4 regions of the Ornithinibacillus bavariensis genome follow, and region 3 is predicted to be linked to each of the others. Evidence: riboswitches for the same ligand, from Rfam matches in the RefSeq annotation. Region 3 holds a riboswitch; each other region holds the start of a gene.
What was found. A riboswitch is a leader RNA that binds a small molecule or an ion and turns the genes downstream of it on or off. The one in region 3 is predicted to bind S-adenosylmethionine.

Region 1 (7,718 bases), on a different contig from region 3:
TCAATATACTTCTGTCTGTTCGAATCAATCGATTCAACGATTAAATTAACACTACTTACACGTTTGCTCATCTTAACTACTCCTCCTTATAACCCTTCAAAAATTTTTAATAATTCTTCCTTGGTAATATCAATAACAATTGAGCCACCATTTGTGTCTATTTCTACGGCCTTTTCCACATCTTCCTCATGATATAATTCAACAATGCGCTGGAAAGTCTCATTGTCTTTATCCTCAGCTCGAGCAGCAAAAATGTTTACATATGGTATTGCATTTTCAGATGTACCATCTTCTAGAAAAATTGGATCTTTTACCGGATCAAAACCAGCTTGACCCGCTACCCCATTATTAATTACAGAAGCTGTAACATCAGGAAGAACCCTTGGTGTTTGTTGGGCTACGATTGGAAAAATATCTAAGTTCTTAGGATTCTCCACAATTTTTGATGGATCTCCAAACAGTCCAAAGTCAGCTGATAATTTAATTAATCCTGCAGATTCAAGTAGCTTCAATGCCCGTGCTTGGTTGGATGGGTCATCTGGAATTGCTATGCGTGCACCTTCTTCAATTTCGTTAATATCTTTAATTTTCTCTGAATAAATTCCCATTGGTGCAATAATAGTTGGACCAATCGGTAATAAGTCTACATTGTTTTCTTTATTAAATTGACTTAAGAATGCAATATGCTGGAAGGAATTAATATCAATATCTCCATCCGCCAATGCTTGGTTTGGAAGTGTGTAATCTGAGAACTCCACAAGCTCAATCTCAATCCCTTCTGCCTTTGCCTTCTTCTGAATCAGTGGCCATACTTCCCCATCTGTTCCTGTAACACCAATCTTAACAACTTTTGTTTTCTCGCCTTTTCCAGATGTATCACTACTACAAGCAGCTAGTGATACTACTGTGATAATCGCTAGTAAAAAAATGATTAATTTTTTCATCTTTTGTTCTCCTCGCTTTCTACCTGTTCCCTAACGTCTCATAATCTTTCTAGAAATAGTGTTACCAAGCCATTGTGCCAGCTGTACCAGTATGATTAGGATAATAACCGTAACAAGCATGACACTTCCATCAAAGCGCTGATAGCCATAGGTCATTGCAACATGGCCAAGACCTCCACCGCCAACTGTTCCCGCCATAGCTGAGAAGTCTATTAAACTAACTGTCACAAATGTTAAACCTAGAATTAGTGGGCCAAGTGCCTCTGGTATCAACACGGTATAAATAATTTGGAATGGACTTGCTCCCATCGCTTTGGCGGCTTCCACAACACCAGGGTCAATACTTACCAAGTTATTCTCTACAATCCGAGCAATCCCAAAAGAGGCGGCTATTGTCATCGGGAAAATCGCAGCCCAGGTTCCAATTGTTGTACCTACTACCAATCTAGTTAATGGGCTAATCGCGACTAAAAATATAATGAATGGAATTGGTCGAATGATATTTATGAAAATGTTCATGATTTGAAATACAAGCTGATTTTCTAAAATGTTCCCTTTTCGTGTTACGTATAGTAATAATCCAAAACCTATTCCTAGAATGGAGCCAAAGATTAGTGTCAAGATAACCATAAAGATTGTTTCACCTGTTGATTCCAAAATCCTTGGCCAAAATGTTGTCCAATCAACCCGCATCAAGTTCTACCTCCTCTACATCTACGATAGATTGCAGTTCTATCATTGCTGATTCAATCGCATCCGCATTGCCTTCAAAAGAAATTAGCAAATTACCAAATAACCTTTCCTGTAATTCACGTATGTAGCCATGTACAATATTGAAGTCGACACTGTATTTTTGCGTTATTTGTGAAAGGACGGGGGCATTTGTAATCTCTCCCTTGAAAGTGACACGATAAAGCCTCTTGCCACCCTTTTCCCTCCATTCCCTTAGTAATTTAGCAGAAGGTAAATCATTCTCTACGGATTTGATGAACCGCTTCGTTGTTGGGTGTTTGGGATTTGTAAATGTATCAAAGACAGAACCGACTTCAATGACTTCCCCTTCTTCCATGACGGCGACCCGGTCACAAATAGATTGAATAACATGCATTTCATGTGTAATTAATAAAACCGTTATTCCAAGTTCATGATTTACCTTTTTTAAAAGACGAAGAATATCACTTGTTGTATCCGGATCCAGTGCTGATGTTGCTTCATCACATATTAATATATCTGGTGACGTAGCAAGTGCCCGAGCAATCCCCACACGTTGCTTTTGACCACCAGAGAGCTGCTCTGGATAATCATTTGCTTTATCGGTAAGCCCAACAAAACTCAGTAGCTCCGAAACTCGCTCATTTATTTCTTTTTTAGGGATTCCGGCTAGCTTCAACGGATAAGCCACATTTCCCGCTACAGTACGTGAGGAAAACAAATTGAAGTTCTGAAAGATCATTCCTATTTTTCGCCGTAGCTTTCGTAGTTCTTTCTTAGGTAGTGTAGCAAGATCTACACCTTGGATCTGAATAGCCCCAGATGTTGGTTGCTCAAGCAGATTGACTAGCCGAAGTAATGTACTCTTTCCGGCACCACTAAAGCCAATAATGCCAAATATTTCTCCCTGCTCAATTGCAAGCGACACTCCTTTTACCGCATTCACCTCCCGCTTTCCGAGCCGGAATGTCTTAGAAGCGTTTTTAAATTCGATCATAGTCTGCTCCTCCTCGCAAATAGTTAATTCTCTGCAGCCAATAGTCGCAACCATCTAACTTCCCAGTATTCGAACGAAAAAAGCCTTCTAATTTCTCATCAAAAATAGAGAAATTAGAAGGCTTTATAAATTAAAACCATCTCCGTTCTCATCTTTCAAATGCAATATGGGTTGCATTTGTAGGATTTGGCACAGTGTTCATTTTCATGAATCTGTTGCCGAGACTTCATTGGGCCTATTCCCTCAATCTCTCTTGATAAGAAGTGATGTTACTATTTAATTGTTTGCAAGAATTATATATCACTATATTCCCAATTTGAAATACTGTCAATACCTTTTATTATTTTCTATACAATTAATTTTATTTTCATGATTATGACAGATTGAATTAATGTTATTCGAGCTTTATGTTAAAATTAATAAATAAACCCTACCAACCTTCCACTATAGTAGAAGGTTGGTAGGTAAATTTAAGATAAACAACTAGACCTTAAAAGGTTTAAACATCATGGAGGAATGATTTAACAAATGAAAAAACGAACTAAAATTCTATTATTCAACGCCACTTTCATTATTCTAGTAGGATGTGCAAATAATCCAACTAAAAACGAAACCGTTCATACAGAGGAAAGTATTCCATCAAGTACGGTAGGGGAAGCATACGGTAATGATTCTTCTGACACCTCCAATGTAGCGTCGATTGGTACAGATAGCAATACTTCTGAAAATGGGGACGTAAGTGGAGGTCATACGGAAGAAAACAACCCACTATCCGAATACTCTAATGAACAAATCGAATATGCAAGAGTTTGGTTACAGCTTGGTCCAAATCAAGAAATAGACAATTTATATGTCCAACATATACCAGCTGGAACACCTCTCAATCCTGATGATGAGACTAGTGCTAATTATCCTGTGGATGTTATTCAGTTGGCTGGTTCTCGATTAGTCGATGGTTCTGTAACGTATAGTGGGAATGGCGATGGAACGATCAATATTTACAATGTACCAATTCGCTGGGATGGCCAATATCCTGCTGGTGAAGACTTCTACACAGATATTATTAACAATACAAAGCTTGTTTATATTGATCCAGCTGAAGATGATAACATCGTTGAGCTAATAAGAAAGCAAATTATTAATTAAACCAAATATAAGCATACATAGATCAAATAGGTGATAAGGAGGAAGCGAATATGAGTAATAAAAAGATGTTGTCACTAGAACAGCAGGAAGGATTATTTAGAGTATTGAATGCTCGTTTTGAGAAACATAGGAATCGCCATGAAGATATAGAGTGGGAAAAAGTCCAAGCAAAGCTAGAAGCGAATCCTAGTAAAATGTGGTCCCTATTTGAAATGGAAAGAACTGGCGGTGAACCTGATGTTGTTGGTTATGATCAGGATAAGGACGAATACATTTTTTATGATTGTTCTGCTGAAAGTCCTAAAGGTCGCAGAAGTATTTGCTACGACAGAGAAGCACTGGAGGCTAGAAAAAAACATAAACCGGAAAACAGCGCTATGGACATGGCAACAGAAATGGGAATTGAACTCTTAACGGAAGACCAATATAGAAAGCTACAGAAACTTGGAAACTTCGATATGAAAACATCTAGCTGGATAAAAACACCTGCTGAAATTAGAAAGCTTGGCGGCGCACTTTTTTGTGATTATCGCTATGAACATGTCTTTGTCTATCACAATGGTGCGGATTCATACTATGGTGCTAGAGGGTTCCGTGGTTCATTAACCGTATAATTTAATAGATAGTCATATAAAGAAGAAACACTACAGGTGAGCTTAATTTCATTGTTTAGCTATCAAAGTTTTAGAGAAAGAATGAAATTCACAGTTGTATAAAGGGGGATGATTTAAGTTTAGCAATAGCTAAATAAATCATCCCCCTTGTACTTAATTGGAGTCAATATAATTAAGAATTATCGGCTGATTCTCCTCCATTGTCGCTTTGTATAAACTAATATTTCCAACAGTAGGTTTTGAAGCATCAGAGTGAACCTCAAAGTTTTCTTTTAATGCGATTGTCCATACTGCTTCATTATCTTTCTTTAGAACGATTGCTAGTGTACCAAATTGCTCCAAATTCTCCCATGAGAACAATTCAGATTCATTACCTACCGTAACATTTATTCCATCTGGACCACTTGTCACTGTGACATTATCTCCTTGCCAAACACCGTGTATCTCTGCTCCTACGTAATAATAGGATAATCCGCCCTTACGATCGCCATACGTCCCTACAAATTGTTGAATGTCACCATTTTTATCCTTATAGGTTAGAACTGCTATATCCTTAGCCAGCCACTTTACTTTATTGTTTCCATTTATCTTATTTTCCAAGACTTCTTTAGGACGAGCGAGAATACCATAATACGGGCGATAATAGATTGCTTCCCCACTTTGGACATTTTCCTTTACCGAGAATATTTTACTCAAGCTTGGTGATATGCTTGTTATATTTCTAATTTGTTGATTGCTATTTTCAAGTAGGACAATATTCGTAAGAAAGAAGATAACTCCAATACTAGCAATAATAACTTGATGGCTATTTTTCAGTTTAAGTAAAACTAGCAGCGCTACCGCTAAAAAAACGACAAATAAAAGATTAATCATATAAAATATACGGTTATCAATATACTCCACTTGATAGCGCACATGTAAAAAGAGGAATCCCATTTGTAAGCAAAAAAATCCGATTGCAATTAGAAAAAGCGTCCAGCCGACTATTTTTTTCCATTTTGCCCTATCCTTCATCCGGTTCTACCTCCTGCAAAAACTCCCATGTTAGACCATTATCCTTTGAAATAAATTTTCCTTTTACTAATCCACCTTCATAATCACCATTTGGCCCTTGATTTACTAGAACAGCCAGGTGGTCTTCCTCAATAAATGGAGCTTCCGCTTGAACAAACACTTTTCCGTACGGAGCGGGAATACTTAAACGAGCATGCCTCCAAACCTTTCCTCCATCCTGTGTCACATAGACATCTGGTGCTTCTGGATTAATGGTTCCATAGGATAGAAACCCTGTCTTCTCATCCACAAAGCTACCGAATGCAATCATCCTAGTAGTTGGAGGATCTTCAGTTTTCGTCCAGGTTTTACCACTATCGAAGGTTAGGAATACTGTTGAATACTCTTGAGACATTGTACGATCACCTGATACGATTACATATCCAAAGCTATCATTTAGAAACGCAATCTTTCGAAAACGAAGCTCTGGAAATTCCTCAGCTATTACACTATCTTGCCATGTATTCCCCTGATCAGTAGTATATTTCATGTTTAGCCCAACTTGCTTATATAGAAATGCTAAACGCTCTTCCGATAAAACATAGCTACCTTCAATCAATTCCTGTTTGTTCCCTTGATACTCTCCATTGAACAATAAATTTTTATCCACTGGGACTTTTATCCAATCCTTCCCCTTATTGTATGTAATAGTTAGTTCATCATTTTGTAAACTATAACTAATTGGGTCATCATTAACAGGTTGTAATGGCGTATTTTCTATCTCATTAGGTGTCTCTTCTTGGAGGTTATTTCGTAGATTTAGTTGTGGAAGCGTGTAGTTGTGTTCTAGATTCTGATAATAATATGTTCCTACGATGATTGCAGTTACCATAAGAACTGATAGTATTAAAAGGTAATTTCTCATGAATGGAACTCCTTTTTATTTCTATTTTCCTATATTTTGCTGGCTCTCTACAAATCTATAAAGTAACCATACTGGATTTATCTATCGATGATCCTAAGTGTCTTGCTCCCATCCATGTCAGATAACTATAGGATACTTTTTATTAACATTAATGTTATCACAAGCAGAAATAAGTTTACACACTTAATAAGAGAAATTCACAATGCTACAGCCCTTCAAAACAAATAGAAAAAGGGATTCAATTGAATCCCTTTTTCTAATACCTTTTTCAATTTTATACTAGCATTGAATTAAGAAATTTCCCCTGTTTCATGATTATTTTTAATCATAAAATTAGTAAGCATCTCACGAACTTCATCCGTTGACTCTGTCGCCATTAAATCATTTCGTAATTCACTTGCCCCTCTAAATCCCCGGACATATATCTTAAAGAAGCGACGTAGAGGTCTAAATGGACGTGGTTCATATTCTTTGGAATATTTATCATGTAAATCAAGCTGCAATCTTAAGAGATCTAGTAATTCCTCACTACTATGTTCTTTCTTCTCTTTTTCAAAGGCAAACGGATTTTTAAATACACCACGCCCAATCATAACACCATCTACACCATATTGATCAACAAGTTTTAGGCCAGTTTGACGGTCAGGAATATCGCCATTGATTGTCAAAAGTGTATCAGGTGCCACCTCATCCCGAAGCTTCTTAATCTCTGGAATGAGCTCCCAATGAGCATCAACATTACTCATTTCCTTTTTTGTACGCAAATGTATGGAAAGATTTACGATGTCTTGCTTCAATACATGTGTTAACCAGTCACGCCATTCGTCTACTTCCGTATAACCAAGTCTTGTCTTAACACTAACAGGCAATCCTCCCGCTTTTGCTGCTTGGATTAATTCTGCGGCAACCTCTGGACGCCGTATAAGACCACATCCCTTTCCTTTTGGTGCCACGTTTGGTGCAGGGCAGCCCATATTGATATCCAAACCCTTAAACCCTAATTCTGCCATCCCAATACTCATTTGGCGAAAATATTCGGGCTTGTCTCCCCAAATATGGGCAACAATCGGTTGTTCATCCTCTGTAAATGTTAAGCGCCCACGTACACTTTGCTGGCCATCTGGGTGACAATAGCTCTCCGTGTTTGTAAACTCTGTAAAAAACACATCTGGTCTCGCTGCTTCGCTAATTACATGACGAAAAACAACATCCGTCACATCTTCCATTGGTGCAAGTATAAAAAACGGTCGTGGTAAATCACGCCAAAAATTATCTGTCATAATTAAATTCCAATCCTCTCATTATGGGAATTATTACTTTTCCCAAAAATAAAAAAGCAAAGATATCTCTGCCTCTTACACTTATACCATGCTTAAGCACTTTTTATC
Region 2 (7,718 bases), 620 kb from region 3:
TAATTGAAATTTCCATTATGCCTCTATTCCTATTAGGAGCTCTTCCAGGTATTCTTTACTTTAATGTCCTTATTCTACTATCGGCTCTTTTCAAGTACGCACGAAGTAGGATAGCCATGAAGTAACCAATTAAAACACCAATCGTATTTAACAGTAAATCATCCACATCAAAACTTCTAGAAATGACGCCATTAATTGATAATACTAGCTGCATTACTTCAATGAATAATGTACTCCCTATACCGATTAATAGACTATGTATGAAAGTCGCTTTCTTTATAAATAGGACGATAAAAATGCCAATAGGAATAAACACAACAATATTACCCAATAAATTTATGATTTGTAGGGAAAAGTCTCCTTGAAAATTTATATATAGATTAATCGTTCGGAATGGAATAAGATTTATCGAAGCTAAGCTAGGAGTAGAAGTTCCATTTGCCGGAAATAATGTCAAATAGAGCAAACATTCCACATAAGCAATTAATAGCATGTTAATGATTTCTCGGTAAACCTTTACATGCTTTTTTTTCTGTATTAGACGGATGAAAGCATAGACTAGTAATGTGATCAGAATTAATAGAACAGGGATATCGTTAATATATTTCATAATAGCTCCTTCGAAGAATTTATCGCAGGTTAACTGGCTGTAGGACCCTTTATCAAGAATTCGCAAGAAATAGAGAATAATAAGTGGGGGTCGGGTAGCACGTCAAACGCCGGATTCGTTCAACTAACATAAAGTGGGGGAGAAATAGAAACCCTGCTGTATGAAGTTTCACTCTATACATAAATTATAATAGACTTCTAGCTTTATCATCAAGTGTGGTTAAGTAAAAATAGGATGAAATACGGAAGTTTTATGAGAATTGCTTAGGTAACCATACATCTTCCTGAAGTCTATACGGAAAATCCTGAAGTTTCCCACCAACTCACTGAAGTTTACGATAATCAAGCTATAGAACCAGCATTTACCTTATAATTCTTTTCTATAAATGGTAAAATAGCCTTAGCAAAGGAGGGGAATCTTTTGGCACTTACATTCTATTGGTATCCGAACTGTGGTACTTGTAAAAATGCTAAGAAAATTCTAGATGAGCATAACATTGACTATAGCAGCATACATATTGTGGAAGAAACACCTTCTAAAGAGGTTCTATTGGATTTAATTGAAAAAAGTGGTTTGCCTGCTAAAAAGTTTTTCAATACGAGTGGAGTTAAATACCGTGAATTAAATATTAAAGAAAAAATTCAAGATGCTTCTGTAGAGGAAATGGCAGAGATATTGGCTTCTGATGGAATGCTCATTAAACGACCAATTGTTACAGATGGCAATGCTGTAACGGTTGGATTTAAGGAAGAAGAATTTCGTCAAAAATGGGCGGAAAAATAAGTATAAATACTAGCGCAAAATAATTATAGCTTGTATAGTTAATATACAATCAAATATTTTTCGGAGGGATCTTGAATGAGCTTACCAAACGATCTTCTTTATTCAAAAGAACATGAGTGGGTTAAAAGAGAAGGAAATGTAGTACGAATTGGAATAACGGATTTTGCTCAAGATGAGTTAGGTGATATTGTATTCGTTGAGCTTCCAGAGGTTGGCGATGAAATTTCTGTGAACGAGCCATTTGGTAGTGTAGAATCTGTTAAAACAGTTTCAGAGTTATATGCACCTGTAAGTGGAAAAGTTGTGGAAGTTAATTCTGAGCTTGAGGACAGCCCTGAGCTTGTTAACGAATCTCCATATGAAAATGCATGGATGATTGTAGTAGAGCTTTCAAATGAAGCAGAAATTAATGAGCTACTTTCACCAGAAGCATATAAAGAAGTTATTGAGCAAGACTAATAGTATGCAATAAAGCTGACTCCTGTTCTTAGAAGCGGAGTCAGCTTTTCATTACAATTGTGTTTTACCCAGAGGCGCCATTCTTAAAGGGGGATCTATTATGATTTCACAGGATTGTGTCATTATTGTAGAAGGACTGACAGATAAGAAGCAGCTTGAAAAAGTGATTGATGATCAAGTTACGATTATATGTACGAATGGAACGTTTGATATTGAGCGCTTTGATGAACTGTTAGAAACCTATCAATTGGATGAAAAGGATGTATTTATTTTAGTCGATGAGGATAAGTCTGGATTAAAATTAAGAAAGCAACTCGCATCGGAGCTTCCACACGCCGATCATATTTATGTTAGTAGTGAATATCGAGAGGTTGCTGCCACTCCGGAACGTATTTTAGCAATGCTTCTACTTGGTAAGCACATTGCAGTAAACCCTCAATATTTGGCATAGTTTTTGGAGTAGGTGATTTTTTGCAGGAAATAACTACAGCGGAAATACAAGAATCGGACTATTTGTTATATATCTATACACCATTTTGTGGAACCTGTCATGTTGCAAGGACCATGCTAGAAAAGATTGAGGATGTTCATAAGGAAACTATCTTCTATGAAATGAATGCATCACTTCAACCAGAATTTATGCAACAATATCAGGTTGAAAGTGTGCCATGCTTATTAATTAAAAAGGGAGATAGGGTGCTAGAAAAAGTCTATGCATTTCAATCTATTGGCAATATATATAGTTATTTATACAAGCATTGTCCGGAGTTATTTACCGAAAAAAAATAAATTGTTTTTTAAAAACTATTGACACCTGTACATTACGGTGGTATAGTTTAATCTATCGAATTTAACAATTTTATATATTATATCTCTTATCCAGAGCGGTGGAGGGAAAGGCCCTATGAAACCGCGGCAACCTTCAAACATTCGTGTTTGAAAAAGGTGCTAATTCCTACAAAGCAAATTTGCTTTGAAAGATGAGAGAACGTGAAGATATAACATGATTACGTCTTTCTGTTCTCTTACAGAAAGGCGTTTTTTATTTTTGACAATGGACCTGTATGTATGGAAAGTTTTTACTTGGTGCAATAAGGGGACATTTTTGGTACATGATAAAAAGAAGGAGGGTCACCAATGATTTCAATTGATGGTCTTACGAAAATATTTCGTTTAAATAAAAAAGATATAACTGCTGTTGATCACCTAAGCCTATCTATTGAGGATGGGGAAATATTTGGAGTGATTGGCTATAGTGGCGCTGGAAAGAGTACATTTATCCGTCTTCTAAATCGGTTAGAAGAGCCAACCTCGGGAAAAGTTACCATACAAGGGAAAGAAATCACTTCGATGAAAAAATCTGAACTTCGTGTTGCTAGGCAAGATATTGGGATGGTTTTTCAGCATTTTAATCTACTCTGGTCTAGAACCGTAAGTGAAAATATTGCATTTCCACTAGAGATTGCAGGGGTACCTGCCGAAGAACGAGTAAGAAGAGTGAAGGAGCTAATTGATTTAGTTGGTCTTACTGGAAGAGAGAATTCCTATCCTTCTCAATTAAGTGGTGGACAAAAGCAGCGTGTTGGTATTGCGAGGGCGTTAGCGAATAAACCAAAAGTATTACTTTGTGATGAAGCAACATCAGCACTCGATCCAGAAACAACCAACTCCATCCTTGAGTTATTAGTAAATATCAATAAGAAGCTCGGCTTAACTATTATCTTAATAACACATGAAATGCATGTAATACGGAAGATATGTAACCGTGTTGCAGTAATGGAGGATGGGAAGATCGTTGAGCAAGGTGATGTATTAAACGTCTTTCTAAGGCCAGAACAGGACGTCACAAAGAAATTTGTAAAACAGGTAATGAGTAGTAGTGATGAAGAGGAATTAGAAAATTTCCTAGTTCATTATACGGGAGGAAAATTAGTTGAACTCACTTTTGTTGGGGAATCTACGAATCAGGCCTTAATTAGTACGATCTCTAAGAAATTTGAAATAGAGGTTAATATTCTCCAAGGAAAAATAACCCAGACACAAAGAGGCGCATATGGAAAATTAACTGTTCAGCTTCAGGGAGAAGATGCGGAAATTGCACATGCGATTTCATTTATTGAAAATGATACCTCAGTTCAATTGGAGGTGATACAGCATGCTAACTAATCTATTTCCAAATATAAAATTGGAGGATTTGTGGGAGGCAACTCTTGAAACCTTCTATATGACGAGCATATCCCTTATCGGCACCTTTATAATTGGTATCATTTTAGGATTATTGCTTTATTTAACTGCAAAAGGCGGCCTTTGGGAAAATAAAATATGCAATGTAATCGTTGGTGCAATTGTGAATGTATTTCGAGCAATACCTTTTATTATTTTAATTTTATTGCTATTCCCTTTCACAAAAATGCTCATCGGTACAGTCCGAGGTCCAAATGCTGCATTACCAGCTTTAATTATTGGAGCAGCGCCGTTTTATGCAAGATTAGTAGAAATAGCATTAAAGGAAGTATCAAAAGGTGTTGTGGAAGCAGCACTGGCTATGGGAGCAAAGACGAAAACCATTATCTTCAAGGTTCTACTTCCAGAATCATTGCCTGCCTTAATTTCAGGAATAACTGTTACTGCGATTGCTCTAATTGGTTATACAGCGATGGCAGGTGTTATTGGAGCAGGTGGTCTAGGAAATTACGCCCATTACTTTGGATTTATGCGAAGAGATTTTGATGTTGTTTTTGTGTGCACGATAGCTATTGTTATTATTGTTTTTGTATTTCAATTCATTGGAGACTTTATCTCTAATAAAGTGGATAAACGATAATTTAGAAGATACGGCCATTGCCGATATTCATATACAACATATAAGAGGAGAGTATACAAATGAAAAAAATTATAGCGCTAGTATCATTATTATTAATTGTACTTTTAGCAGCATGTGGGGGAGAAAAAGATTCTAACGGAAAAAATGCAGAAGGTAAAGAGTCTAATGTATTAGTAGTTGGGGCATCTAGTGTTCCACATGCTGAGATTTTGGAAAAGGCGAAGCCAATTCTTGAAGAAAAAGGTATTACAATTAAAATTGAGCCATACGAAGACTATATACTCCCGAATGACGACCTTGAAAATGGTACATTGGATGCCAACTTTTTTCAACATATACCATATTTAAAGGATACAGTTGAGAAAACAGGCTATGATTTAGACTATGTTGCAGGAATTCATATTGAACCAATGGGAGTATATTCAAAGGAAATTAGTAACATAGATGATATCCCTAACGGAACAGAGGTTTTATTAAGTAACTCGGTACCAGATCATGGTCGAATACTTACGTTATTTGAAGCTAATGGATTGATTAAATTAGACGAAAATGTTGATAAATCAAAAGCAACGATTGACGATATTGTCGAAAATCCAAAAGAACTAAAATTCTCCCCTGATTATGCAGCTGAGCTACTTCCTGAGTTGTATGAGTCTGAAGATGATACACTAGTTGTTATTAATACGAACTTTGCACTACAAGCAGGATTAGACCCTCAAAAGGACTCTGTATTTATTGAGGATGGGGATTCACCGTATGTAAACGTAATTGCGGTACGTTCAGAGGACAAAAATAATGAAAACATGAAAACATTAGTAGAAGTACTCCAGTCCAAAGAAATCCAGGATTTCATTCTTGAAAAATATAAGGGTGCAGTAGTACCAGTTGGTGGAGAAAGCAAATAAGAATATGTAAAATAAAAGACCAAATCCTTCTATATAGGACTTGGTCTTTTCTTTTTATCCAATCGCTTTATTTATTTTTGTTAGTAGCCGGTTTTTCCTTTTTACTATTTTCTAAAATACTTTTCAATTCATTTATATCTTCCACAGTTAGGGAATCTTCTTCCATAAATTGGACTAGGAGTGACTTAAGTGTGCCTCCATAGATTCGTTTAATAAAAGACTTTGCTTCTGCTTGTTGACATTCGTCCTGAGAGTAGAGTGGAAAAAAGGTATACACTTTTTGATCTTTATGAACGCCTACAACATTTTTTTGAACAAGACGATCCAACATCGTTCGAATCGTTTTGGGCTTCCAGTCGATTTTATCCTGTAGAGCTAGGATAACCTCATTTGCTGTTTGTGGGCTTTTTTTCCAAAGGATGTTCATAACTTCCCATTCGGCTTCAGAGATTCTAGGAACATTTTTAGACATCTATTATCTCCTCCTTCAAGAGCTGCGCATTTTTTTATCTGTAGATACCGAAATCCTTCAAAATTTCTAGTGTAATCTCTACTGCATTACTTCCATTTGAATTAATCTCATTTTGGATATTTGTTGCAAATATATAGGTGTTATCATTCGTTTCAACAAATCCAATAAACCAACCATTTATATCTTGTCCGTTTACTGTTCCTGTGCCAGTTTTTCCATAAAGTACAGCATTATCTTTTTCCTCTAGTTTTAATGCGGATTTAATGCTTTGAATATTTTTCTCTTTCCATCCAAATTCATTGGAGTAGAAAGCATTTAATAGCTGTACTTGTTCGACAGGGGATATCCTTAAGGATGATTCTAACCAGTAATGGTCTATTCCCCCAGACAAATCTTGATTACCATATTTTATATTTTTTAGGAATGCTTGAATGGTGTCTATTTTCAACCTTCTGTCCAATTCTTGAAAGTACCAGTTAACTGAATATGTCATCGCTGTATTTAAATCTTGATTCTGATTCCAAGCTTTATAATCATATGTTGTTCCGTCCCACTTTATTAGGGAATTATTAGGGCTAATAATATTTGATTCTAAGCTTAATAGCGCACTATAAATTTTATAAGTAGAATCGGGTGAAACTCTCATGGTACTTAATTTTTCATTGTAAATTCTGAACTGATCTGCTTGCATATCGTATAAGACAAAGCTTCCTTTATAGCCTGAAAAGTAATCCACTAAATCAATATATTCTGTATGTTTATTATCAAAATGATATTGATTATTGTCAGCTGCCATCGCTGAAACAAACGGGATTTGAATCATCACGAATACCCCGACTAACAAGAATATGATTATACTCTTTAGTTTCAATAGTTTTGATTCTGATTGAAAGGATGCAATATTTTTAATCCGTTTTGTTAATTGCTTTTTTGATCCATTTAGTTGATTCACAAATGAGAAGGAACGTTGAATGGATGTATGATTAGCAAAACGAAGAATGGTTTTTCCATAAGCTGTATGGAGATGCTGATTTACTAGTTTTAATACCGCAATATCACAGGCAATTTCTCTATCTAACCTCATTTCCTTAAATGCATACCAGACAAGTGGATTAAACCAATATAAAGCTTGAAAAATAACAATACAGTAATTTAATAGTATATCTTTAAACTTAAAATGGTTTAATTCGTGTAGAAAAATATAGTTAACCTCTTCTTTCGTAAGATATTTGTCAAAATGTACTGGTAATACAATATAAGTATGGAATATACCAAAAGTCATTGGCGATTTAACTAATGGTGATTCCCCAATTATTAATTGCTTCGAAATATTTAGCCTTTGCTTGGCTTGTTCAAATAAAGAGAGATAGTCATCCTGGGTTATTTTCGAGACACTTCGTTTTATTTTCTTTAATTGTAGCCAAGCAATTGACACGAATATTGCCGAGATCATGATACCTGTTAACCAAAGGATCCCAATTGTCATATTTAAAATATCAGAAGTACTATGATTTACAGAAACTGTAAAGTCCTGTATCCAGTTTTTTTCGTTTAACAAATGGTCATTACTGGAATGAATAGCGGTTGTATTCATTTCTTCAGGTGGATTCCAATTGAACAAGATAAATTTCTCTCCAATATCTATCCATTGTGACGGAATAAACG
Region 3 (7,718 bases):
TTTTTACTGCTAATGAATCGGAACAAGGTTTTCTTTTCATGATGAATTCACTCCATTTATTTTTTCGTTTTGTTATAGTATTGGTGATATTAACCGCGAGATGGACTCTTTTATTTTAATGCCTACGGATCGTTTACTGTACAGTTTTTTCGTCATTTGTGTTGAATTCTCAATATCAATATGGAATTCTTTTACTAGACTGGAAGCTAGAGTTCTATTATATAAAAAAGCATTCACTTCGAAATTCAATCGGAAGCTCCTCACATCAATATTAGCTGTTCCTACGGATGCAATTTTCCCGTCAACCACGATTGTCTTGGAATGAAGGAATCCCTTTTGATAGATATACACTTCAGCACCCGCCTCTAGCATATCTCCAACATAGGACAAGGTTGCCCAATATACAAATGGGTGGTCAGGCTTATTAGGAATCATGATTTTTACATCAACACCGGATAATGCTGCGATACGAATGGCATCCTTTAAGCTCTCGTCTGGAATAAAATAAGGAGTCTGTATGTAAACATAATCCTTAGCTGACAATATCATCTTAATATAACCATTTTTGATTTGCTCCCAGTCAGAGTCAGGTCCACTTGAAACTATTTGTACCCCAACATCGCCACAGGAATGTGTTGTATAATAACGATCATCATACAGAATATCATTCTTTGACGCCTGATTCCAATCCAAAATGAAACGGGTTTGCATCCCTTGAACCGCATCCCCACATATTCTCAAATGGGTATCACGCCAATGACCGAATTTTTTACTCTTCCCTACATACTCATCGCCAATATTGAAGCCACCAATATATCCTATTTCCCCATCAATAATTGCTAGCTTACGGTGGTTTCTATAATTAATTTTAAAATTAATTTTAGGAATCAGTGAAGGGAAAAATGCTGCTACTTGAATACCCGCCCGTTTTAATGTACGAAGATATTTAGGACGTAGATATCGTGTTCCAAGTGCATCATATAGTAGTCTAACCTCTACACCCTCTTGTGCTTTCTTAATTAACATATTTGCTATTCGTTGTCCGAGCTCATCATGACGTATAATATAGTATAAAAGATGTATATGGTCTTTAGCAGCTTCCATATCATTTAACAATGCCTGAAATTTTTCATTTCCATCTACAAATAGATCCACCTTATTATTCTGAGTAAAGATTGCAGCATCATTTCGCAAATGTAAATAATATAAATCCCGATACTCTGCTAGGTCATTAAAAATGAACTTATCATTTTCAATTGCTCTTATCTGAGACTGAACCTTTGCCTTTACGCCAAGCTTTGCCTTTGCGTCCCAAGTAAAAATACGCTTTCCACTTATTCTTCGTCCGAAAATTAAATATAGAAAAAAACCTACCACAGGGACAAATAAAAGAACCATTAACCATGCCCATGTTGCTGACGCATCTTTTCTTTCTAAGAATACTATTGAAAGTCCTAATGTAATATTAAAAATTATTAAAGCTAGAAATATATAGGGCATAATTTCCATGCTATTTACCCCTTTTAATCATAATAATGAAGCAATAAATGAAAGCTAAGGAAGGCATAAAATTGCCAATTTTTTCACTTTCTCTTTTTATTGAAACTTTCCTTTAGCTTACGTTGTGATAAAATCGATTATACAGAACAATTTGCTATATAATACTATAACAGAAGGGAGATGAAATCGTGAGTAAAAAACTATTTGCATTTGTGATTGGTGGAACTGGTATGCTAGAAGGGGTTTGTCAATGGCTGGTAGAGGAGGGCTATCATGTATATGTGGTACATCGTAAGCCGGAGAGTTTCAAATCCATGCAGGAAAAAAGTAAAAAACCAAATCAATTGCATTCGCTCACGGTTGACTATCATGATACACAGGCATTAAAGGGGAAGGTGCGAGAAGTAATAGACCAGCATGGAGGTTGCCCAGACTTAATTGTTAGTTGGATACATAACTCTGCGCCACTTGCATTATCAACGATTCTAAAAGAGGTAGAGACAAGAATAGAGCCATGGAAATTAATTCATGTTCAAGGAAGCTCTTCTTTCTTTGTAAAAGAAAACACGACTGTACCGGAAGCGTGTGAATACAGACGTGTTTATTTGGGATTTGTGCTTGAAGATGGCAGTTCAAGATGGCTTACACATGACGAAATCTCCAATGGTGTGATAAAAGTAATTAAACGAAACATTCCAGAAGCTATTATCGGGACTCTAAAGCCTTGGAGTATGCGTCCACATTAATTTTATTTAGTGCTTGCTCTAAATCATGCCAAATATCCTCCCATGCCTCTAGACCGACAGATAAGCGGATAAGCTGATCCGTGATGCCCATATCTCTCTGAGATTCTCCTGGAACCACTGCATGTGTCATGGTTGCTGGATGTTCAATAAGTGTTTCTGCATCCCCTAGAGACACTGCAATTTTCAAGAAGGATAGATTATTTAAAAAGCTTTGTGCATCTTTTTTGGTTCCTTTTATTTCAAATGAAATAACACCGCCACCTCGTCTCATTTGTTTTTTCATAATCGCATAATCTGATCGGGATTCATCATTCGGATAGTAAACCTCGGTCACATTAGGATGTGTTTTTAATCGTTTAAAAATTTCTTCTGCATTATCACTGTGCCGATCCATCCTAACAGGAAGTGTTTTTAGCCCACGTAATAAGAGCCACGCATCAAATGGGGATATGACTCCACCGATATCCTTCAAAGTCGTCATGGCGACCTCATCTAAAAATTCCTTTTTTCCTACGACAAGTCCTGCAATCACATCTCCATGTCCACCAATATATTTAGTCGCACTATGAAGCACCACATCACAGCCTAAATCTAGTGGATTTTGTAGATAAGGAGAAGCGAAGGTATTATCAACAACTACAGGAATTCCGTATTCCTTAGCAACACGTACCACCAGCTCGAGATCGATTAGCTTCATCGTTGGATTAATAGGTGTCTCTACATAAATGCATGCTGTTTCAGGCCTAATTTTGGAGCGGATATCTTCCTCTGTCTCCATTTGGGAAAAATCATGCGAGATATTATATTTTTCTTTCATCATGGTTAACAATCCGAATGTGCAGCCATACAATCCCGATGAACAAAGAATATGATCATTTGCTTTTGTTAACGCAATAAGAACTGCAGATACCGCCGCCATCCCAGAACCAAAAGCTAGACCTCTTTCGCCATTTTCTAGTGCTGCAATTCTATCTTCTAATACCTTTACTGTTGGATTTCCTAAACGTGAATAAATATAACCTTCTTCTTCTCCAGCAAATCGTCTTTCCCCTTGTTCTGCTGTTGCAAATGTGTAGGTAGAGGTTTGAAACAATGGTGTTGATAGGCTTCCTAACATGTCCTTTGAATCGTAGCCTTCATGAATAACAGATGTTTCCATATGTTTATAATGTCTTGCCATAAATTTCTCCTCCTCTTTTTTGTATCTAGTAATATCATATTCTATAATCCTAATTTATGAAAGCGTTTTCTTTATTGTTTCATTAGACATTTCAATGATTCCTAGAAACAGCTTCGAACAGGCTAGCTGTCTGTCTTATGCAATGCCTTTTCTTTGCCTTTTCAATTAATTAAATTTAAAATGAGTTTATTTATAAGAAATTTAAGAAAAAGAAGGTTTTAGAAATGGAACGGAATACGGATAAGATTGGTGTTTTGTATGCTACTTTTGCTTACATATTATGGGGCTTTCTACCAATTTATTGGAAGCTAATTGACCATATCTCAGCTGGTGAAATTTTAGCTCATCGTATTATTTGGTCTTTTGTTTTTATGGTTTTAGTTGTGCTTTTTGCAAGGAAATGGTCAGGGTTTATTGACGAGTGTAAGGCCATTCTTCACGATAAAAAGAAGCTAATAAGTATAACACTAGCGTCAATCGTTATTAGTTTAAACTGGCTTACCTATATTTGGGCAGTCAATAGTGATCATGTTATCCAGGCAAGCCTTGGCTACTATATCAACCCATTAGTCAGTATTCTACTTGCTATTATAGTTTTGAAGGAAAAACTGACAAGAAGTCAAACGCTATCCGTGATATTAGCCGGAGTAGGGGTATTATACCTCACCTTCAGCTATGGTGTTTTCCCATGGGTATCTATTTTTCTAGCGGTAACCTTTGCATTATATGGATTGTTTAAAAAGGTAGTAGACATTCCAGCCATGTTCGGATTAACCATTGAAACGATGATTGTGACACCTATTGCACTCATCTATTTATTAACACTACCGGAAAATGCATTCTCTTTTTCAGCCGGGTCTACACAGGATAACCTATTTCTAATGGGGGCAGGGATCGCAACTGCAATACCGTTACTAATGTTTGCAAGTGGTGCTAAACGTATTCCACTAGCTATGGTGGGATTTTTGCAATATATTGCTCCAACTATTATGTTAATCATTGGCGTTTTTGTGTATCATGAAACGTTCCAGACAGAGCACCTTATTTCCTTTGGATTTATATGGCTTGCCCTACTCATCTATTTAGGTTCCGTTTATCGGTTCCCTGTAAAGAAAATGAAAAGTTTGGACCAACAAAAATAATTATAAAATAAGTATTGACATATTATTTTAATGTCTATAATATATTATTCAATATACATTTTAATCTCTTATCAAGAGCGGTGGAGGGAATAGGCCCTATGAAGCCCGGCAACCTTAGGCGAAAGACAACTTTCCTTAAAAGGTGCTAAATCCTACAGGTCAAACAGATCTGGAAGATAAGAGGAGGAACGGCACTGTAATTTATGCGCCCTCTTCTTAGGAAGAGGGCTTTTTTATTTCCTCTCTCTTCCTCCAGACAACCAAAAAATAAGGAGGAATTTAATAATGACCAATTTTCATGTTGAACAACCTGAAACTACTCTATTACATGGTGGCCAGATTCCTGATCTGGCAACTGGTTCAAGAGCACTTCCAATCTATCAAACTACTTCATATGTTTTCCGCGACACAGAGCATGCGCAAAATTTATTTGCCTTAAAAGAACCTGGGAATATTTATACAAGGATTATGAACCCTACAGTTGATGCATTTGAAAAGCGAGTAGCCATTCTTGAGGATGGTACACAGGCAGTAGCAACGTCCTCTGGGATGGCAGCAATTACATTAGCTGTACTGAATCTAGCTGGTGCAGGTGATGAAATTATCGCTGATAGTAATTTATACGGCGGTACATACAATCTATTTGCTAAGACGTTACCAAAGTATGGCATCACAGTAAAGTTTGTTGATGGAACAAATCCTGAGGAAATCAGTAAAGAAATTACAGATAAAACCAAGGCTGTTTTTGCTGAAATAATTACCAACCCAAGCTTGAATGTATTTGATATAGAAAGAGCTGCGAGTATTTGCCATCAGCATCATATTCCACTCATCATCGATAATACCTTTGGTACACCGATACTTTCTAAGCCCTTAACATGGGGTGCAGATATCGTTGTGCATTCTGCGACAAAATGGATTGGCGGTCATGGTACTTCAATTGGTGGAGTTGTTGTAGACGGAGGGAGATTTGACTGGAATAATACGCGTTTTACAGAATTCACACAGCCAGACGAAAGCTATCATGGTATTCGCTATGCAGACCTTGGCCCCCTTGCATATGCAACCAAATTAAGAGTACAGCTTCTCCGTGATATCGGTGCCTGTTTAAGTCCACAAAATGCTTTTTTATTACTACAGGGATTGGAAACATTACATTTACGAATGGAACGCCATTGTATAAATGCTGAGCAGGTTGCCGCATATTTAGAAAGTCATCCCCAGGTCGAATGGGTAAACTATCCTGGCTTACCAAGCCATTCATCCCATGAGCTCGCAAAAAAATATTTACGAGGTGGCTTTGGTTCGATGATTACCTTTGGTATTGCAGGCGGCAGAGAAGCTGGACGTAAACTGATTGATTCGATAAGGCTTTGGTCCCATGTTGCAAATGTCGGTGATGCTAAATCACTAATTATTCATCCTGCATCCACAACACATCAGCAATTAAGTAGAGAGGATTTGAAGAAGAGTGGCGTCAGTGCGGAATTAATTCGCCTATCTGTCGGAATTGAAGCTATTGAAGATATTATCCAGGATTTAAACCAAGCGATTGCAATAGCAACGAATCAAGAAGAGAATACAAATACGGACGAAGATCCGATTATTCATTGGCTTCTCCACTCACCATTTGATAGAACTGACGGCATTCATAAAAAGGTAATTGCTTTTCCGGAATATTCAATATCACAAGTGGTTAGTACCAATATAGAAAAACTGAAGCTATATGGCTTTGATGTCCAAAACCTCAGTGACGCTGCTTGTGTAGATGCCGTAATTGTGAATGATGACAACCTTCCCCCTTCTGCAATTGAAGAACTTGTTAATAAACAAGTAAAAATACTATGGGTTGAAAAATCAAATGCGAACGACACCATTCTTCATCACTTGGAGGCCATAGGCATAAAGGTGATAACAAATCGTTCTTTATTGGAAGAGCTACTAAAAATTCGCGGGATAGAGAAACAACAAATACAAATGAGTTAACCCTTCTTGAGGAGTGGGTAAGTCGATGTCTAAGCAAACAAACTACCAAACTACTACAGGAACTGTAGCTATTGGTCCAATCCAATTAGAATCTGGGGAAACCCTAACACAGGCAGTCTTAGCATATGAATGGGTAGGTCCAGCCGATGCACCCGTCATTCTAGTCTGCCACGCATTAACGGGCAATCATATAACCGTAGGAAACCCGGAAGAGCCTGGGTGGTGGAATGGACTGATTGGTACAGGTCAATCAGTGGATACAGATTATTATCAAGTCATTACCTTTAATGTTCTTGGTGGTTGTAATGGTTCAACAGGACCAACGAGTATCAATCCAACAACCAGAAAACAATATCGTGCCGCTTTTCCCAAAATTACTATTCGAGATATGGTTCATGCTCAGTACCTCGCTCTACAGAATTTAGGAGTTAAAAAGCTATATGCTATCATTGGGGGTTCACTTGGAGGAATGCAGGCATTAGAATGGGGGCTTCTTTATCCGTGTTTTATGGAGAAGCTAATTGTCCTAGCAGTAACTCCTACCCTATCTAACTATGGAATCGCCTATAATCATATTGCTGAGGAGGCTATTAAGGCAGATCCTAATTGGAATAGAGGGAATTACTCATTTTCGGAGAACATACGAGGGTTAGAGATTGCTAGGATGATTGGAATGGTAACCTACCGAAGCCCCGTTCTATTTGAAGAGCGTTTTAAACGCTTAAAAGACGGCGAGCTTTTCGAAATTGCATCTTATTTGAACTACCAAGGAGAAAAGCTTGCTAAACGCTTTGATGCAAATAGTTATATAACTCTACTTCAAGCGATGAATTCACACGATATTAGAAGAAGCCGTGGCAATTTGAGGAAAACCTGTGAGTCCTTTCAATGTGATATTCTAGCCATTGGCTATGAGCATGATTTAATCTATGAACCAAAAGTCATTCGTGAATTTGCTAGCTATACACCAAACTGCAGCTATCACCTTGTTCAAACGTCTTTCGGTCACGATGGCTTTCTAACAGAATATCCAAAATGGGGAAAGGCTGTCAAAACGTTTCTTGACTAATTAAGAACTTATTAGGAGTGATGGTGTGGAAAAAATTCAAGTCGCCCTTCTTGGGCTGGGAACTGTTGGAAAAGGTGTTTATCGAACCTTGCAAA
Region 4 (7,718 bases), on a different contig from region 3:
ATTAATGAACTAACAGAGCATGGTGTAGCAATCATCATGGTTTCTTCGGAATTACCTGAGATTCTTGGTGTTAGTGACCGAATCATGGTTTTGCATGAAGGAAGTGTAACCGCCTTCATAGATCGGGAAGACGCTGATCAGGAGATTATTATGCTGGCAGCTACTGGGGGGGAAATAGAAAATGAAGCGATTCATAACGAATAATATTTCCATTTTAGGTCCTTTTATCGGATTAATTTTCTTTTCTATTATTCTAGGAATCTTTAGTGATAGTTTTTTTACATTTGATAACCTATTAAACTTATTACGACAAATTTCAGTTAACGCTCTAATTGCCTTTGGTATGACATTTGTCATTCTTACTGCTGGGATTGACTTATCAGTTGGTTCTATCCTGGCGTTAGGTAGTGCGTTGACAGCTGGGCTGTTAACGAGTGGAATGGATCCAATTTTAGCTATTATTATTGGATTATTAATCGGATTTGTTCTAGGGGCGATCAATGGGCTAGTCATCACCAAAGGTAAGGTTGCACCCTTTATTGCTACACTCGCTACGATGACAATTTATCGTGGAGCAACATTAGTGTATACAGATGGTCGACCTATTACTGGGTTATCGGATAGCTTTAGTTTTCAAATGATTGGTAAGGGGTATGTGTTCGGCATTCCTTTTCCTGTAATACTTATGTTAATCGCATTTGCTATTTTGTACTTTATCTTACGGAAGACCGTATTTGGAAGGCAAGTCTATGCAATAGGTGGAAATGAGGAAGCGGCGATATTATCAGGAATTAAGGCAGACCGTGTAAAAATATGGGTATATTCTATTACTGGTATGCTGTCTGTACTTGCTGGAATCATCTTAACAAGTCGCTTAAATTCAGCTCAGCCAACAGCTGGATCGAGCTTCGAGCTTGATGCTATTGCAGCTGTAGTTATTGGTGGTACAAGCTTGATGGGAGGGAAAGGAAAAATAGTAGGTACATTAATAGGTGCTCTAATCATTGGTGTAATTGACAATGGTTTAAACCTATTAAATGTGTCATCCTTCTATCAACAGATTGTGAAAGGGGGAATTATATTACTAGCAGTTTTACTAGATAGACGTTCAAAATAATTCGTTAGTAATGGATGAATAACATCCAAAAATAATAAAAAAGTCATTTTTAGGAGGAATTTCTAATGAAGAAAATGCTTAAAATGTTTGGTTTAGTTGCAATCTTAGTAGTAGCATTAGCTGCATGTTCTACAGACAAGCCGGGCTCAGATGATTCAAGCTCTAACAAAGCAAGTGATAAAGGTGACAAAGAGGTGAAAATTGGACTTTCTGTATCAACATTAAACAACCCATTTTTCGTTACACTTCGTGATGGAGCACAGGCTGCTGCAGATGAAGCAGGATATAAGCTCATTGTTTCCGATGCACAAGATGATCCATCTACCCAGCTAGGTGATATAGAGGATTTATTACAACAAGATATCGATGTGTTATTAGTAAATCCAGTTGACTCTGATGCGATTGCATCTGCTGTTGAACTAGCCAATGAAAAGGGTGTTCCAGTAATTACGGTTGATAGAAGTGCAAATGGTGGAGAGGTGGTTACACACATTGCTTCTGATAACGTTGCTGGAGGAGAAATGGCAGGAAAATTCATCACTGAAAAACTAGGTGATGCAGGTAATATTGTAGAACTAGAGGGTATTCCTGGAGCATCTGCTACTCGTGAACGTGGAGAGGGCTTCCATAATATTGTGGATAATGCAGAAGGACTACAAGTAGTGGCTAATCAAACAGCAAATTTTGATCGAACAGAAGGTTTAACTGTAATGGAAAATATTATTCAAAGTACAAAAGATATTCATGCCGTATTTGCGCATAATGATGAAATGGCACTTGGAGCACTTGAGGCGTTAGAAGCAAAAGGATTACTTGAAAATGTAGTAGTTGTTGGTTTTGATGCAACGGACGACGCTGTAGCAGCAGTTGAAGAAGGAAGATTAGATGCAACAATTGCTCAACAACCAAAATTAATTGGAGAAAAAGGAATTGAAGCTGCAGGCAAAATCATTAATGGTGATACAGTAGAAGAGTTTATTCCTGTTGAGCTTGAATTAGTAACAAAATAACGATTGTTAAATACCAGGTCAATTTCTCTTGACCTGGTATTTTTATAATGAATCTAATGTCTATCCCCAAACTTCCTTGGCAATTTCAGCAATAAACTTTAATTTATTCCATTGCTGTTCCTCGGTTAATTTATTTCCATGATGTGTGGAAGAGAATCCACATTGCGGACTAAGTGATAATTGCTCTAGCGGAACATATTGGGCTGCTTCTAGGATGCGTTTTTTAATCGTCTCTTTATCCTCTAATTCTCCAAACTTTGAAGTAACAAGTCCTAATACTACTTGAGCACCGCCAGCTGGGATATGCTCTAATGGCTTAAAATCACCCGAGCGATGGTCATCATATTCTAAGAAAAATCCACTTACCCTTTCTTTAGCAAACAAAGTAGGGGCAATATGTGCATAGCTTCCTTCGAACGCCCACCTGGATTCATAATTTCCCCGACATAAATGGGTGGTCACGTAAAGATCGTCAGGCTTACCCTCTAATACGCCATTGACGACTCGGAGCGCTAAATCAATTAATTCTTCACGTGTGAGACCGGGCTCATAAGCTACTAAACTTTCAGCATTTAAGCCTGCAATATAAACATCATCTAACTGTAGGTAACGTACACCAATATCATAGAAAGCTTTTAGTGCATCACGATAAGCTAGGATAATGTCATTAGCATATTCTTCGACTGTAGGATAGATTGCTGTATTTCTTATTCCTCGGTGAAATAGTTGGTTCGGGCTAGGTATTGTTTGTTTTGCCACTGCTCGCCCTGCAACAATTTCATTAAAAACCTTGAAATCCTCTAAAAATGGGTGTTCATGGTTAAAGGATATTTTTCCAATATTACGGACATCGTAGGGTTCGGTTTCTATTCCTTGGAAGGGTATTCCGCGTTCAGGAACATACCCCTCCAGGCCATTTAAATTTTCAAGAAAATCAATATGCCACCAAGAACGGCGAAATTCACCATCTGTTACAAGCTCGAGTCCTACCTCGATTTGTTTTGCTACAATTCGTTTAAGCTCCTGAGTCTCTATTTCTCGCAGTTCATCTTTGGTAATAATCCCATTTTTAAACTCTTCTCTTGCCTTTAATAGATTTGCAGGACGGAGTAAACTACCAACATGATCAGCCCGAAATGGTACTTTAACTAATCTATCACTCATTCTTTTTCCTTCTCTCTATATGTTATGGTAATAAAGCAAATGATCGTACAGGAAATCCTGATGCTTCTTTAGCCTTTGGTACAATATTAAAAATAACTGCACCTTTTGCAGGTAATTTGTCCAAGTTAGTTAGTAGCTCCACTTGATATGTATCCTGTTCTAGAACATAATACTCTCCTAAAAGTGCACCATTCTTTCTGTAATCTATTGCAGAGTCAGTATCAAATGTTTCATGTCCAACAGCTTTAATATTCCTTTCCTCGAATAGAAACTTTAGTGCATCTAGTCCCCATCCTGGTGCATGAGCAACACCACTTTCGTCTTTGTTATTGAACAAATCATGGTTTGGCCACCGCTTGCTCCAGTCGGTTCTTAAGGCAACAAAGCTACCTGCTTCAATTTGCCCGTATGTTGATTCGAATTCAAGAACATCAGCTACGGAAAGTGTGTAATCATTATCCATAGAAGCTTCTTTTGACCTATCAATGACAACGAGTGGTAAAACAAGCTCCTTCAATTCCAGGTCTTCAAGATAGCGTTTATTTCGGACAAAATGTATAGGTGCATCTAGATGTGTACCATATTGACCTGGAAACGTAAATTGTTGGGCAAAGAATCCTTCATCATGTGTGAATAAAGTTTTAAACTCTGCTGATTCAAAAGCTGAGAAGTGTGGGGATTCAGGACCAAACGTATGAGTCAAATCTACCCATTCTTTTTCTTTCAGTACTTCAATTACTTTTAATAATTCATTTGTAGCTTGAAAGCTCATCTTAACCACCTCATCCTATATTTTTTAAAACAAAAAACCTCTTCTTAAAAATAAGAAGAGGTGAATAAACTTCATGAATCTATCTCTTCTTATCTTCAAGCGTTACACTTCTGGAATTGGCACAGTACTCGTATGAGTCCGCTGCCGAGGCTTCAAAGGGCCAGTCCCTCCACCTCTCTGGATAAGAAATATTTCGATATAAAATTGTTAAAATCAATTTACACATGTTTTATTATATTGTCAATACCCTATAGTTCGCAAATTATAAAAATGTTGATGAATCAGAATCAATATACTGTTATGATGGATGTAGAAAATTTTTACATAAGGTTGGTGAAACAATGACACAACTGAGCCCAGAGGAGAAAAGGGAGATTGTACGTGAAGAATTAAATAAACTAGTAAAAGCTAGATATTTATCATTAAATATTGCTGCAAAGGTAGTTAATTCACATACAAAATATTATAGTAATCTGCCAAAAGGAAATCAGATTGAACAGGACACGAAAATACCAAAGCAGGAAGCACCTAAGCCACAGATGAATAGTATTAGGCAGACCAAGGAAGCACCTAAGCCACAGATGAATAGTATTACGCAGACTAAGGAAGAACTTCAGAAAGAAGTAAAACAAACTGTTCCTTCTCAACCAGTAATAAAGTCTAAAAAAGAATTAACTGCGAAACAGGTTAGAGAGCGTAACATTACATGGGGGCTAAATCTTGGTGTAATTTTACTACTATTAGGCGGATTGGTATTAGCAACTAGTACTTGGGAAATGCTAGGGAATTGGACAAAGACAGGGTTAATTGCAGCAGTATCTGTTTTATTTTACACCTTAGCATGGTTAACGAGTAGGGTATTGCATATTAAAAAAACAGGCTTTGCTTTTATCGTATTAGGTAGTTTGTTTTTACCAATAATCGTAGTTTCGGCAGGTTACTTCGAGCTATTTGGTAGCTATTTGTCTTTTTCTGGAGAGGGTAAATACCTATTCGGAGCGATCGGAACATTAGTGATCTTACCGATTTATGCTTTCTTGGCAATAAAACTAGCATCTCGATTGTTCGTTTGGTTTTCCTATGTCACACTGAGCGTATTAGTAGGACTAGTAATTGCTGCTCTACATTTACCAATTGATGGTTTTTATTTCAGTATTATGCTGTACAATGCACTACTAATTCTTGGTTATCGTACATTTAAGAATCATCATAAACTAACATTATTTTTAAAGGAGTTTATCCCTTTTATTCAAGCAAATCTTATCCTTTCTACTTTGCTGATGTTAGTATTCTATGATTCTGAAGTCATGTATAGTTTTAATTTGCTATTAACAGCCGTAATTTATTTTGCAATGATTTTTGTTAGTAATCATAGATCCTACCATTTCGTTTTTACTGCAATGCTAATTTATGGAGCATATCAGCTTGTAGAAAACTCTATCCTTGAAGGGGTAGGGGAGATTGCATATGCATTACTTGGAGTAATCTTTTTAGCACTACCGAAGCTTATCAAGGATTCTGGATCTTTGCATAAGATATTTCGTATAACAAGTGCTGTCGTATCAGCAATGGCATTTTTGTATATTAGTTTGGAAGGAATTTTACTAAGGGCTGGAGTAGGTTCCATCATATTAATGATAGCCTATATTATTATCGCTCTTAATTTTACTTATCTTGCGTCAACCGTTAAGAATAAGCTGTTTACGTATTTAAGTCCGATTTTTCTAGTAAGTGCCATATACGAATTAGCGTTATTAGGAAAGCTTTGGTTTAATTATGATTCTATTACATTTCCATTCTATCTATTTGTATTTCTTTTCTATCTGGTAGGTGGGTGTTTTGTTAATATAGCACTATGGAAGCCTATAAAAGAAAGTTCTCGTGACATTAGCGGACTGATGCTAATCATCACATTATTTATCGCACTACTGGATTCAACAAAATTTATACAGAGTCTGATGTTTTTCATTCTAGGATTGACTGCAATTGTCATGAACCATTATGAAAATCGAGTTGCAATGAAGAAAATTGCACCTTGGCTTCATCCGGTTTCAATAGCTCTGTTTATTATCACTATACATGCTCATTTTATGAAACCGACTAATGCGATGTTTATAGAAGAGCCTATTCAAGTGGTTGGCGTAATATTTGGTAGTTTATTCGTACTTACTGCAAGCTACATATGGAAGAAGAGCTCGTGGATAAACTTTTCATCTAGTAGTTTTTATACAGCACAAATTTTTTATGGTTTAGGCATTATATTCAGCTTAAGTTTTGGGTTAGAATCAATCACTAGGGCTTTCATTTATTTAGGTGGAATTGGAATGGCCTATCTTCTTTATCGGAAAACAAATTGGGCTGCTATTCCCTATATCATGAGTAGCATTTCGGTAATATTTTACTTTAGTGTGTTAGTGGTACTTCATACAGAATTAACCCAAATACCAACACTATTCGAATGGTTTGAATTTGTAATTGGAGCTATTGCACTACTAGGTTTAGGGCTAACGATAAGAAACCAAGAGCAGCGCCTAATGAAAGCTTATTATTGGGTTGGACAGATTTATCTTCCAATATCATTATTTATAAGTTTATTCTTACTTGGTACGGATTCATTGTGGGCTTTTCTTCTCACCACTGTGATATATGGCATAACAGTAAAAATGGTAAGAACTGAGTGGCAAATTAAAACGTATCTGTATGCAGGTTTTACAACAGCTTGGATTTCATTGGTTCTTCTATTTTCCAAATTAGAATGGTGGGAAGGGATACCTTACACGTACTTAATTATAAGTGTACTTCTTCTAGTTAGTTGGTTTATTTGCAATGAGGTGTGGAAAAAGCGTATCGTATACTACTTTCTTCCTTTCTCAAGTGTGGGTATAGCAAGCTTCTATATTTCCTATCCGTATGAAATAGATTTGTTTATGATTACATTGCTTTACGGTTCATTAGTATTACTGGTATTACATCGAATGAAATGGGATGTAATTTCTATTATTCCATTATTATTTATGTATGCAGCAGTAATGAAATTTGCAGAGAATGATTATTTGGTTGACTATGAGTTAGTTGTACATGCAGGTTTTGGTATTATTCTTGTTGTTGTTGGTAGGATATTATATAGCCATCTATACGAGCATAAAAAGAATAATACTAGACTTGATTGGTACACTCTGATGGCATTCATTACTTTTCTAAATAGCTACCAGTATAGCTTTGGGAATGAAATGTTAGTGTACAAGATATTACCAGGAATTTTAATTGTTATATTATTATTTATGAATCGCAATAGGATAACCGATATTCCATCAAAATGGATGGTATTTGCTGCTTCCGTCTTTTTGCTACAACCATATTATGTACTCCTAGGCCATGTTGAGTTACCAGATTTATTCGTAAGGGAATTTTATGTATTACCATGGATTATAGTTGTTATTGTACTCAGATGTTATGTAATGAAAGATAAAAAAACAATTACCAATTATATTCAATGGGCTGTTTTAGTTATTGTGGCGATCTTACTTGTTCAAGATGGCCTACAAAGTAATACGATCTACGATGCTTTAATCATCGGAGTATTGTCGTTAGTATCACTAATTGCAGGGATGATTTACCAAACTAAGTCATTCTTCTTTATTGGAGCAGGTGTACT

Region 1: another riboswitch for S-adenosylmethionine. It lies ahead of HNR27_RS09855 (methionine ABC transporter ATP-binding protein); the one in region 3 lies ahead of HNR27_RS00520 (O-acetylhomoserine aminocarboxypropyltransferase/cysteine synthase family protein).
Region 2: another riboswitch for S-adenosylmethionine. It lies ahead of HNR27_RS03470 (methionine ABC transporter ATP-binding protein); the one in region 3 lies ahead of HNR27_RS00520 (O-acetylhomoserine aminocarboxypropyltransferase/cysteine synthase family protein).
Region 4: another riboswitch for S-adenosylmethionine. It lies ahead of HNR27_RS04980 (cyclase family protein); the one in region 3 lies ahead of HNR27_RS00520 (O-acetylhomoserine aminocarboxypropyltransferase/cysteine synthase family protein).

Annotation. Positions count from the first base shown of each region.
Region 1 is NZ_JBNPWZ010000004.1:212,934-220,651, reverse strand. It holds gene HNR27_RS09870 (M20 family metallopeptidase) at 1-71, opposite strand, end outside; gene HNR27_RS09865 (MetQ/NlpA family ABC transporter substrate-binding protein) at 87-944, opposite strand; gene HNR27_RS09860 (methionine ABC transporter permease) at 975-1,637, opposite strand; gene HNR27_RS09855 (methionine ABC transporter ATP-binding protein) at 1,627-2,652, opposite strand; SAM riboswitch class I at 2,798-2,915, opposite strand; gene HNR27_RS09850 (hypothetical protein) at 3,181-3,798, shown strand; gene HNR27_RS09845 (DUF4256 domain-containing protein) at 3,849-4,412, shown strand; gene HNR27_RS09840 (hypothetical protein) at 4,566-5,426, opposite strand; gene HNR27_RS09835 (WD40/YVTN/BNR-like repeat-containing protein) at 5,416-6,330, opposite strand; gene HNR27_RS09830 (tRNA dihydrouridine synthase) at 6,621-7,610, opposite strand.
Region 2 is NZ_JBNPWZ010000001.1:731,730-739,447, forward strand. It holds gene HNR27_RS03445 (VanZ family protein) at 56-610, opposite strand; gene HNR27_RS03450 (arsenate reductase family protein) at 1,031-1,393, shown strand; gene gcvH (glycine cleavage system protein GcvH) at 1,469-1,852, shown strand; gene HNR27_RS03460 (toprim domain-containing protein) at 1,953-2,303, shown strand; gene HNR27_RS03465 (thioredoxin family protein) at 2,324-2,641, shown strand; SAM riboswitch class I at 2,725-2,839, shown strand; gene HNR27_RS03470 (methionine ABC transporter ATP-binding protein) at 2,990-4,018, shown strand; gene HNR27_RS03475 (methionine ABC transporter permease) at 4,008-4,676, shown strand; gene HNR27_RS03480 (MetQ/NlpA family ABC transporter substrate-binding protein) at 4,736-5,581, shown strand; gene blaI (penicillinase repressor BlaI) at 5,649-6,053, opposite strand; gene HNR27_RS03490 (BlaR1 family beta-lactam sensor/signal transducer) at 6,088-7,718, opposite strand, start outside.
Region 3 is NZ_JBNPWZ010000001.1:111,010-118,727, reverse strand. It holds gene HNR27_RS00545 (acyl-CoA thioesterase) at 1-40, opposite strand, end outside; gene cls (cardiolipin synthase) at 73-1,509, opposite strand; gene HNR27_RS00535 (short-chain dehydrogenase) at 1,689-2,246, shown strand; gene megL (methionine gamma-lyase) at 2,206-3,426, opposite strand; gene rarD (EamA family transporter RarD) at 3,651-4,568, shown strand; SAM riboswitch class I at 4,634-4,751, shown strand; gene HNR27_RS00520 (O-acetylhomoserine aminocarboxypropyltransferase/cysteine synthase family protein) at 4,854-6,554, shown strand; gene metX (homoserine O-acetyltransferase MetX) at 6,580-7,623, shown strand; gene HNR27_RS00510 (homoserine dehydrogenase) at 7,649-7,718, shown strand, end outside.
Region 4 is NZ_JBNPWZ010000002.1:219,877-227,594, forward strand. It holds gene HNR27_RS04960 (sugar ABC transporter ATP-binding protein) at 1-204, shown strand, start outside; gene HNR27_RS04965 (ABC transporter permease subunit) at 182-1,117, shown strand; gene rbsB (ribose ABC transporter substrate-binding protein RbsB) at 1,183-2,127, shown strand; gene HNR27_RS04975 (5-methyltetrahydropteroyltriglutamate--homocysteine S-methyltransferase) at 2,188-3,291, opposite strand; gene HNR27_RS04980 (cyclase family protein) at 3,314-4,063, opposite strand; SAM riboswitch class I at 4,150-4,251, opposite strand; gene HNR27_RS04985 (SCO7613 C-terminal domain-containing membrane protein) at 4,405-7,718, shown strand, end outside.